DNA from 2 places in the Paenibacillus sp. FSL R5-0407 genome. Region 1 is predicted to be linked to the other one. Evidence: riboswitches for the same ligand, from Rfam matches in the RefSeq annotation. Region 1 holds a riboswitch; the other holds the start of a gene.
The links. A riboswitch is a leader RNA that binds a small molecule or an ion and turns the genes downstream of it on or off. The one in region 1 is predicted to bind cyclic di-GMP.
Positions count from the first base shown of each region.

Region 2: another riboswitch for cyclic di-GMP. It lies ahead of NYE70_RS02250 (MucBP domain-containing protein); the one in region 1 lies ahead of NYE70_RS18430 (methyl-accepting chemotaxis protein).

Region 1 is NZ_JBBPAX010000001.1:3,883,726-3,889,245, forward strand. It holds gene spoIIE (stage II sporulation protein E) at 272-2,770, shown strand; cyclic di-GMP riboswitch class I at 2,941-3,032, shown strand; gene NYE70_RS18430 (methyl-accepting chemotaxis protein) at 3,197-4,957, shown strand; gene NYE70_RS18435 (non-ribosomal peptide synthetase family protein) at 4,984-5,520, shown strand, end outside.
Region 2 is NZ_JBBPAX010000001.1:432,590-438,109, reverse strand. It holds gene NYE70_RS02250 (MucBP domain-containing protein) at 1-3,431, opposite strand, end outside; cyclic di-GMP riboswitch class I at 3,583-3,671, opposite strand; gene NYE70_RS02245 (DUF4349 domain-containing protein) at 3,920-5,011, opposite strand; gene NYE70_RS02240 (ABC transporter ATP-binding protein) at 5,130-5,520, opposite strand, start outside.

The DNA.
Region 1 (5,520 bases):
GCGTCCGAGCCGACAGGTTATTACGGAATCTTCGTCCATCCTTGGATGAATTGACAAAAATTGTTTACCCCATCGGATGCATTTTGTACGAACATAGGAACGCCTACCACGGGTCATCCTCATGGGGGGCATGGGTTCGTGATGTTTCGTATTTCACTCTCAATTTGTCGGAAATTTCTTTGGTTCAGGTTCCGGTATATGACAAACTTTCCGCGCACCCCCTCCTATAATGGGACATACCTTACAAAAATGGAAAAGGCGGTGCCAGGTAATGGAGAAATGGAATGTGATCCCATTCCCAGGGATGAAAAAGGCTAAAGGGCAGATGAGAGGATTTCGGTGGGATGGATGGAGGGGGATTCCTATCATTATTACGTTCAGCAGAATGTTTGCGGCAAGCAAGTGGACAGGCTTGTTCCTGTTGATGAGCTTCTTGCTCGGCAAGGCGACGATCCTGGATGAGCTTTCGCCTTTTGCCGCCGCTTTTTTTGCGGTAATGATGTTTATGCGGCGCGATATCGCTGCGGTGACGGGAGCGGTCATGGTTGCCGGGGCGATGTTTGTATCGGGCCAACACGCTGCCGTGATTGCGGCGGAGCTGCTCATTTTCTTTCTGATCCATAAAGGAATGGAATCGTTCGAGCGCGCCGATGTATCTTATGCGCCGCTGATGGTATTTACAAGCACCTTTTTAGCCCTTCTGTTTACGGCGGTTATCGGCCCGTCCTTATCCTGGTATGCATTTGTGATGATCGTAATGGATTCGGTACTCAGTTTTGTTCTGACCCTGGTGTTTATTCAGGCGGTTCCCGTCTTTACTTACAGGAAAAGAAACTATCAGCTGAGAACGGAGGAAATCGTCTGTCTCGTTATTTTGCTGGCATCCGTAATGACAGGCTCGGTAGGCTGGGAGATTTCCGGACTGTCCATCGAGCATATTTTGACGAGATATTTAATCCTGTTGTTTGCTTTAGTTGGCGGCGCCACGCTCGGCGCTTCGGTCGGTGTGGTAACCGGGCTGATTCTTAGCCTGGCCGATACCTCGGCACTCTACCAGATGAGTTTGCTGGCATTTTCGGGCATGCTGGCCGGGATGCTGCGCGATGGACGCAAATGGGCCGTAGGCTTTGGAATGTTGCTCGGCTCGTCGATTCTATCCATTTATTTAACGGGCCCGGCGGATGTGCTGGCTTCTACCTGGGAGAGCTGCGTTGCGGTCGCATTCTTTTTATTGACGCCGAAGGGAGTCGTTAGCGCTATTGCGAAATACGTTCCCGGCACTCAGGATCATACGAAAACCCAGCATGAATACGCCAAGCGGATGCGTGAAATCACTGCGGGCCGGGTCTCGCAATTTTCTCAAGTTTTCCGTCAGCTGTCCCGCAGCTTCGGTCAGATTGCCAGCTCGGGAGAAGTTGCCAAACGGAGCGAGGAAGTGGACCATTTTATGAATGCGGTCACCGAGAACGCCTGTGCCACCTGCTTCCGCCGAAATGCCTGCTGGGACGGAAAGTTTTATCAAACTTATAAGTATATGACCGAAATGATGACGGCGGTGGAGGAGAATCCGGACCTGTCCAAGGGCGAACTTCCTCCCAAGTGGAATAAAATATGTACGAAAACCGATCAGGTGCTGGAGGTCATGAAGCGGGAGTACAATCTCTATCAACATGATATGCACTGGAAACGGCAAATATACGACAGCCGTCTGCTGGTAGCGGAACAATTGTCGGGCGTATCCCAGGTTATGGAGGATCTGGCCAGAGAGATTCAACGCGAGGGACAGGCTATGTACAAGCAGGAAGAGCAAATCCGCGAGGCTTTGGAAAAAATGGGCTTGTCCATTCATAACATTGACATCGTGAATCTGGATCACGGCAACGTCGAAATTGAAATTGTCCATGCCTATACCCGGGGATATGACGAATGCCGCAAAATCATTGCCCCGCTCCTGTCCGATATCCTGGGCGAGCATATCGCCGTTATCGACGAATCTACGGCGGGCGGGCGCGATGGCCTGGCTACCGTAACCTTCGGTTCGGCCAAAACCTATGAGATCACGACCGGAGTAGCCGGCACTGCAAAAGGGGGAGATCTCTTATCCGGAGACAGCTTCAGCGCTGCGGAGCTGGGAAACGGAACCTATGCGGTGGCTATCAGCGACGGGATGGGCAATGGAGAGCGCGCCAGATTGGAGAGCAGCACGGCACTGAGCATTTTGGAACAGCTGCTGCAATCCGGTATGGATGAAACCCTGGCCATCAAGTCGGTGAATTCCATATTGATGCTCCGCTCTCCGGACGAAATTTACGCGACAGTCGATATGGCGCTGATTGATGAATACTCCGCCCGGACCACATTTTTGAAAATCGGCTCTTCCCCTAGCTTTATAAAAAGGGGACAGGAAGTGATTCCGGTTTCGGCCAGCAATTTGCCGATTGGAATCATTCAGGATATCGAGGTGGATTTGGTGACGGTTCAGCTGCATCCGGGCGATACGTTAATTATGATGACCGACGGGATTTATGATGCACCCGGGTATGCCGTAAACAAAGAGTTATGGATCAAGCGGCTGATCCAGGAGATTCAATCGGAGGATCCTCAGGAAATTGCCGATTGTTTGCTGGAGTCCGTGATCCGTTATCAAAAGAATGTAATTCTGGATGACATGACCGTGGCGGTCGCGAAGATCGATCATTTCATGCCTCAATGGTCCACGCTTCATATTCCCGGAATTACCCGGTTGGAACGGCCGAGGACAGTTAGCTAGGTATTGGGTAGGAGGGTTGTGTAGCAAGGAATAGGTCTGTTTAGTCATAAAGTCATAAAATAGACAAACAATTGGTTTATTTTACATGGGAATGATTTCAAGTTTGTAGTAAAATTGACTCTATCGTTCTAATAAAGAACCAAATATAGCACTATTTCTCAAAAATTTTAGATATAATTTGGCAAAACTGCCGAAAGGCAGTGACGCAAAACTATAGGGACTAAATCCCCCCATTAGGGGGAAATGTCAGCCAGTTGCCTAAAAAATGGTAACCTATAGTATTTACTACTAGAGGTTATCTTTTTTTTTGCCTAAATTCAGAGATTCTTGCGCCATTAGAAGGAAGGGAGGGGAGCGCCGGGGCATTTTGACGATGGAGGGTATGCAGCCTTTACACATTTATAGACAGAAAGAGGAGACATAGTAATGAAGTTGCCGCAAGAACTGGGCGGAATCCGCCGCTGGAGTATCGTAACGAAGAACATGATTTTGACAAGCGCCTCCATCCTGATGACTGGCGTAATTCTGATTGCATCCAGCTTTTATATCCAAGGCGGAGTATTGACCAATCAGCTGGAGTCGGATTCGAAGGAGGTCATGGAGGCCTGGATGAACAAGGTTACTCCGGCTGAAGCCGCGGAGGCTATGAAGACAACAGACCGCAATGCACCGATCCAGAAGAAATTGTCGGGTATATTCGATGAATTATCCGCCACGCATCCTAATGTAGCGCAAGGTTATATTTTCGGATCTGAAGTAGTGGATGACAGCACGCTTATGATTGCTTTCCCAACGGCCATCCTGGACATGTTTGAGGGAGAAGGTCTTCACTTGGGGGATCAACTGGGACAACCTGCATTTCATGTGAAGGGTGTCCAGGAAATGTTGAAAACAAAACAGATTACCTTTACGAAGCCTTATAAGGACGATTATGGGACGTGGCTGACGGTATTGTACCCGTTCCAGGATGCAAGCGGACAAGTATTTGCTTATATGGGTATGGACTTTGATGCGAGCATTATCCTTAACGGGCAGCAGGATCTGTTGAAATATACTTCTCTTGCATTGGTTGCTATCTTGCTTGTGATTCTATCGTTTCAATATATTACGATGCGCAGAACCTTCGCGCCGGTCAAAGACTTGATGAAAGCACTGGATAAGCTCAGCCAGGGTGATTTTGGCGTGCAGTTAAAAGCAGGCGAGAGCGAACTCGGTCAGGTCAACGCGAAGTTTAACGCTACGGTTGCGAATATGAAGGAAATGATCATGACCCTGAAGGCGGTTTCGACCCAATCGGCAGAACAGGCACGTGTCTTATTTACGACTTCCGAAGAAAATCACCAAAGCTCCATGAACATTACCAATCATATCGAGGAAATTTCGGAAAAGGTATCCCTGCAGAGCAAATCGATTGGAGAAAGCGTAACTTCCCTTGAAGAAATCAATTCCGGGGTATCGACGATTGCCGGAAGTACTTCTTCCTTGTCGGAAGCCTCCCTTCAAATGAAGGAGCAGTCCGAACTGGGCGGCGATAACATCAGCAAAGTGATGAGACAGATGGATTCGCTCCAACAATCGGTTCAAAATTCGGTGACTTCAATAGAACAACTTCAGAAACGCTCCGGGGAAATCGAGGAAATTGTACAAGTCATTACTCAGATTTCTTCGCAAACGCATCTTTTATCGCTTAATGCGAGTATTGAGGCAGCCAGAGCCGGTGACGAAGGGCGCGGATTTGCAGTCGTAGCGAATCAGGTGAAGAAGCTGGCTGAAGAATCCGGGAAATCGGCGGAGAAAATCGCCGACCTGGTTCGGTATATCCAATCCGAGACCATGACGGCCGTGATGGCCATCAGTGAAGGACAACGCAATGTCGAGGCAGGAATCGATGTAGTGAAGGAAACGGGAGAACTGTTCTATAGCATCTTGCATGCAACCGATGCGATTACAAGCCAGATTCAGGAGGTCTCGGCATCGACTGAAGAAATGGCGGCGGAGACAGAGCAGATCACGGCTACGATCAAGCAAATTTCCGTTTTTGCGGAGAGAAATGCCGACATTTCGGAACATATCAAATCCAGTGCCCTGGAGCAGCGTTCCTCTGCAGGTAAAATCGTGGATTCGGCGGAGAGTTTGAACCAAATTTCCGGAAAATTGGAGAAAGTTGTGGAAGGCCTCAAATTATAGAGAGAGATACAAGGAGTTGAATTGGAGTGGGTACCTTACTAATGGACCGCATTGTCCGGGATTTTTGGGTAAATGAGCTGCAGCCGCCTTTGTCCGGACTTGATATTTACACGGATTATCCCCGAATGAATTCCGGACGGGATAGAAGGGAAACCGTCTTCAGACTGAACGTCAACGCAAGGGAATTAACCCGTATTTCCGAGGGATATGACTACAACACATGGATGCTGGCCTGCTATTTTGCCTTTTTATATCGGATGAGCGGAGAGCAGGATCAGATTGTCGGAGTAAAGGATGCTCAGCACAGGCTGTTGCCGCTGCGGGTGCGTTGCGAGGCGGGGACTTCATTCAAGGATCTGTATCGGACACTGTTGGATAAATGGGAGGCCTTGGACTTTGCCGCTTTGCCGTTGCAAGAAATTGAGCGGTTGACCGGGCAATCTCCTCTGATTCAGACGATATTCGGCGAGGACGCCTCCTATGGGGCAAGCTGCCTGAATTGGCATGTGAAGCTGGTTGAAGGCGAAGGCCTGCTCCATATTGCCTACGATAAAAACCTGTTT
Region 2 (5,520 bases), 3.5 Mb from region 1:
TCCAAGTTTACTTTTTTACCCGTTACGCCTTCTACCGTATCCGGAGGAACAAGTTCTTCATCCGTTCCGTCAAGCAGATAGTATACTTCCACTGTACGATTTTCGCCGTTGTAGTAGAAGGTATACTCATTGCCTTCCGCTTTCAACGTGTAGCTGTCGGTCGCTTTTTCCGGGGTGTAGCCCGCTACGTCCTTCGCCTCGAGAGTTACCGTTTCACCGGTGACCCCGTCCACGCTTGTCGCTTCGGCAATTTCCTTACCTGTTTCGCGATCTACATACTTCACGCTCACGCTTTGGGCGTTTGCGGTGTAGTAGAACACATGCGCTGCATTTTCAACGTCCAACTTGTAGCTGTGAGTCGGTTCCACCGCCGTATAACCTGCGATGTCCTTCGCCTTCAGCTCGATCGTTTGACCGGTTACGCCATTGGCCGTTGTCGGTTCGGCAAGAACTTTATTCGTGCCTTGCTCGAGATACTGCACTTCTACGCTTTGCGCGTTAGCCGTGTAGTAGAAGGTATATTCGTTGCCTTCCGCTTTCAACGTGTAGCTGTCGGTCGCTTTTTCCGGGGTGTAGCCCGCTACGTCCTTCGCCTCGAGAGTTACCGTATCACCGGTGACCCCATTCACGCTTGTCGCTTCGGCAATTTCCTTACCTGTTTCGCGATCTACATACTTCACGCTCACACTTTGCGTGTTTGCGGTGTAGTAGAACACATGCGCTGCATTTTCAACGTCCAACTTGTAGCTGTGAGTCGGTTCCACCGCCGTATAACCTGCGATGTCCTTCGCCTTCAGCTCGATCGTTTGACCGGTTACGCCATTGGCCGTTGTCGGTTCGGCAAGAACTTTATTCGTGCCTTGCTCCAGGTACTTCACTTCTACGTTTTGTTCGCTGGCGGTGTAGTAGAAGATATACTCGTTAGTGCCCTCGGCTTTAATCGTGTAGTTGTCAGTAGCTTTCTCTGGGGTGTAGCCCGGAGCGTTCGCCGCTGTCAGTTCGATCGTTTGACCCGTCAGGCCTTTCACTGTCGTGCTTGGAGCAACTTCATCCGTCGTACCTTTCTTCAGGTACTTCACCGTTACGTTTTGTTCGCTGGCGGTGTAGTAGAAGATGTACTCGTTGTTGCCTTCGGCTTTAATCGTGTAACTGTCAGTAGCTTTCTCTGGGGTGTAGCCCGGAGCGTTCGCCGCTGTCAGTTCGATCGTTTGACCCGTCAGGCCTTTCACTATCGTGCTCGGAGCCACTTCATCCGTCGTACCTTTCTTCAGGTACTTCACCGTTACGTTTTGTTCGCTGGCGGTGTAGTAGAAGATGTACTCGTTGTTGCCTTCGGCTTTAATCGTGTAACTGTCAGTAGCTTTCTCTGGGGTGTAGCCCGGAGCGTTCGCCGCTGTCAGTTCGATCGTTTGACCCGTCAGGCCTTTCACTATCGTGCTTGGAGCAACTTCATCCGTCGTACCTTTCTTCAAGTACTTCACCGTTACGTTTTGTTCGTTGGCGGTGTAGAAGAAGATGTACTCGTTGTTGCCTTCGGCTTTAATCGTGTAACTGTCAGTAGCTTTCTCTGGGGTGTAGCCCGGAGCGTTCGCCGCTGTCAGTTCGATCGTTTGACCCGTCAGGCCTTTCACTGTCGTGCTTGGAGCAACTTCATCCGTCGTACCTTTCTTCAAGTACTTCACCGTTACGTTTTGTTCGTTGGCGGTGTAGAAGAACGTGTGCACTTGATTTGGTTCAGAAGTAAACGTATATTCCAGTTTATCAGGCGCCACTACACTATAGCCGTCCACGAGCAAAGCCTTCAGTTCAACTTTCGAACCAGAGAAGCCCTTTTGGAAAGTAGGGTCCTTCAGTTGTTTGCCTGAATCCTTTTCCAGATATTTTACGGTTACGGTTTGTTCTACTGCTGCCGTATAACCGAACCAAATGACTGGTGAAGGATTAGTAACTGTCAGAGTTACATTCCTAGGACTTTCTCCTACTTTCAACTGGTATCCTGCAACCGTTTTGGCAGGTACAGAATGAGTTGATCCCATAGGGAAAGCTTCCTTACCGTTTTGATCCTTGTAATACTCGCTATATAGTGCTTCTGCGAATTCCGGTGTCTCGACTTCAACGCCTTCGGCATTGATCGGCTTGCCGTTCGCATTGACTTTATAGCCCTTCATGAGGATGGAACCATTACCGATGCTTACTTTCGGCACCTCAAAATCCTTCGAAACTTTTTGGTTATTTACGTCCGTATATTCCATGGTAGTCTTACCGTTCGTAGGATAGAGGGTATTAGAAACCGGGTTTTTGGATTGGTCCATGACCACTGTGTAAGTGAATGTTGCTGGTTCGCCCTCGGCAATATTGCCGACATTCCAATTGAATTTTTCAGTAGCGGCGTCCCAAGTTACAGTCCCTTGCGATACTGTGTAATCTGCTGGACTAATTTGAGCTCCCTGCAGTTTGAGGTTGAACATATCTCCCATCGGATCAATTACTTTTGCGCCTTGTGCCGCATAAGAGATTTTCCCGGCCATTTCGCGGAAAATGGTGTTCAGCTCATCGCTGTTGGCAGAAAAATAACCTTCATTCTGAACATCCTTCAGAACTTTGATCGCATTGCTGTTTTTGGAAACGTCGAGCCCGACCGAAAAAATCTTGAGGCCTGCATCTTTAGCGAGCTTCGCCTCCGAAATTGTTCCGATACCGTTATCTTTTACGGAGAAATTGTTAATTTCATACCGTGAAGATTTGGAAAGATCATAATCTCCACCAGTTCCAAGCGTAGTTCCATAATCAAATTTCGTAATGGCAAAACTATAGCTGTTATTTTGCCAACTGGAACTTTTGGCCTGTGTTCCCTTGAAACTGTAGGTTGGCTCTCCGTCACTTAATACGACGATTACTTTATTCTGAGCGGAGCTGTTCGCCAAAAGATCGCGGGCATTTTTCAAACCTGCTTGAATATTGGTACCGCCACTCGCACTGATATTGTCAATGGAAGTCTTAAGGGCATCCTTTTGACTAGGGCCTTTAAAGTCAGAGACATTTGTGGCTGACTTATTAAAGGAAACAACGGCAATTCTAGTCGATGACCCGTTTAACAGCAAATTGTCCACGAATTTCTTCGCAGCCGTTCTTGCGTCAGCCAATTTGTAGTCAGTTTCCCACCACCAATCTCGGTCATCCATACTCCCGGACTTATCAATTACAAGCACTACATCAGAGCTCGATTTGATATTTTTCCCCTCGGCTTTGAGCGTAATTTTCCACTCGCCCGACTTGCCTGTAGGTTCTGCCGTTTTGCTTAATTGAATTGCACCGGGATTAGGCCAGACCGGATCGCCCGAAGTCGTCCCTGCTCCAGAAGCTGTCAAAGGACTAATTAAAAGTGAAAACAAACATAACCAAGATACTACAATCTTTAACCCGCGTTTCATAGGTTCCTCCTCATTTTTTCATGGAATTCCTCCCTTTCAGGCACTAGTTTCTACCCTCCTTACTGTGGAGCATCTATTTCTCACGGATTGGAACCGCTGAGAACATAGGAAAATAAAAAAACCGGCTACACAGACAATGATTAATACATTGTTATGCAGCCGGACGGTCATTAATCCCAAAGATTGTTAGACTCCAAGGCTTTGCGACCTAATCTTTCGATTAGTGTGCCAATATTCAATTTCTAGTTAAAAGGTCCCAAGCTCTAGTTAATCCGAATTATGTAGATTAATCATTCCTATGATGGTTTCAATATATTTCAAAAAAAAAAGCTTGTCAACTAACGAATATGAGAAATATATCATATTATTTCAAAAAAACTTTCCTTCGATAAATTCCGACATTCTTTATTCTATCATTTTTCAATAAAGCACAAATTAATACAATTGAAAAAACCGGAACGAAAGGATACACCTTTCGTTCCGGCCTCTTACTTCGGCTCCTGCCCATCCTCTTGTTCGGTGGTTTCCGGTGACGAAACCGTTGATTCTCTAATCTCGGGATCTCCAGGCAAAGAAGGAGTTCTTTCTATCGATTGTCCTGAGGTCCAGTTTGCGCGGTTGCGGCGACTACGGTTTCTTCTCCGAATCGGCCAGACGATGGCCAGGATCAGCGCGGTGATCAACAATAACGGAAGGGCGCCGGACAGTACGACCACAAGCCATTGAAGAACAATCGAGATGGCGTCGATGCTTCCATTTAAAGCATTTTGGGCCCGCTTGAAGAGAGGCTCTTTATCTTGGTCCTGTTTAATAATCGATTTCTCCATCGGTTGATACAAACGGATTTCAATAGTTGAGAAGGAAACATTGTTATCAATATAACGCATTCTCCCCTTAATCTGCTCGATTTCCGTCTGAATCCGTTCCAGTTCGTTGACGAATTCGACCAGTTGGGCCGTTTTTGTGGCCTCTTCCACGAATTTAAGATACCTTGCTTCCATGGCCTGTTTTACTTTAAGACGCGATTCCAAATCCACATATTCTTCGGAAACGTCCTGTCCCTGGATGCCCTGCTGCAAGGATTCCGGCTTCAACTGCTCCAACCGGTCCAGAAAAGAAGAAAATCCGGAGGACGGAACTTTGATTATAAAATTGCCGCCGCGCTCATGCTGGGATTGATTTTCTGAAAATTCCACAATGTATCCGCCGGCCAGCGTGATCAGATTGCGGATTTCCGACTGCGTCTTCCCGTAGTCCTTGACTTCCATCACGACATTGGCCCGGTAAATCAGTTTTTTATTCAGGCCTGCTGCCGAATCCGTTCCCTGAAAACCGGATGATGCGCGTTCCGATTCGACCGCTGTCTCTCCAGACGGGACATTTCCTCCCGTATCGGCGGCCGGACTTTCGGACGTCAGACTCTCCTTGGAGTCGGACGCAGCCTGATTCGAAGTGCTGGTCGCCGAGCTTTCATAAGCCCCCGCATCATTGCTGCTGGACCTGTCGGCGCTGCTGCACCCGCCGAGCAGTAAAGCTAATGCCATGGTTAAAACAATTGCACGGATTCCCCATCTTTTCATTTGAATCGCCCCCTGTTTAGATCTATATTGGCTCTATTCAAAATCAAAGACGCTTCCAAGGTCTGGAAAGTTGCCGAAAATATTAAATCTTCAATCCGATATCAGAACATCGAAATGCTTATAAGTTTTTCAGTTTATAGAATTCGCCTTTCAAGGCTAATAGCTCATCATACGTGCCGGATTCCACCACTTTTCCTTTCTTCATGACGACGATCCGGTCGGCGTTCTTGACGGTCGACAAACGGTGAGCGACGATGAACGTCGTTCTGCCCCGCATGAGCTGCTCCATCGCCTGCTGGACATGGCGCTCCGACAAATTATCGAGCGCGGACGTGGCTTCGTCCAGAATGATGATCTGCGGATCGCGGATCAATGCGCGGGCGATGGCGATCCGCTGGCGCTGGCCGCCGGACAGCCGTCCGCCATGCTCACCGACCGAGGTCTCCAGACCGTCCGGCAGGCCGTCGATTACATCCTGCAGGTTGGCCATCCAGATCGCTTCCCGGATC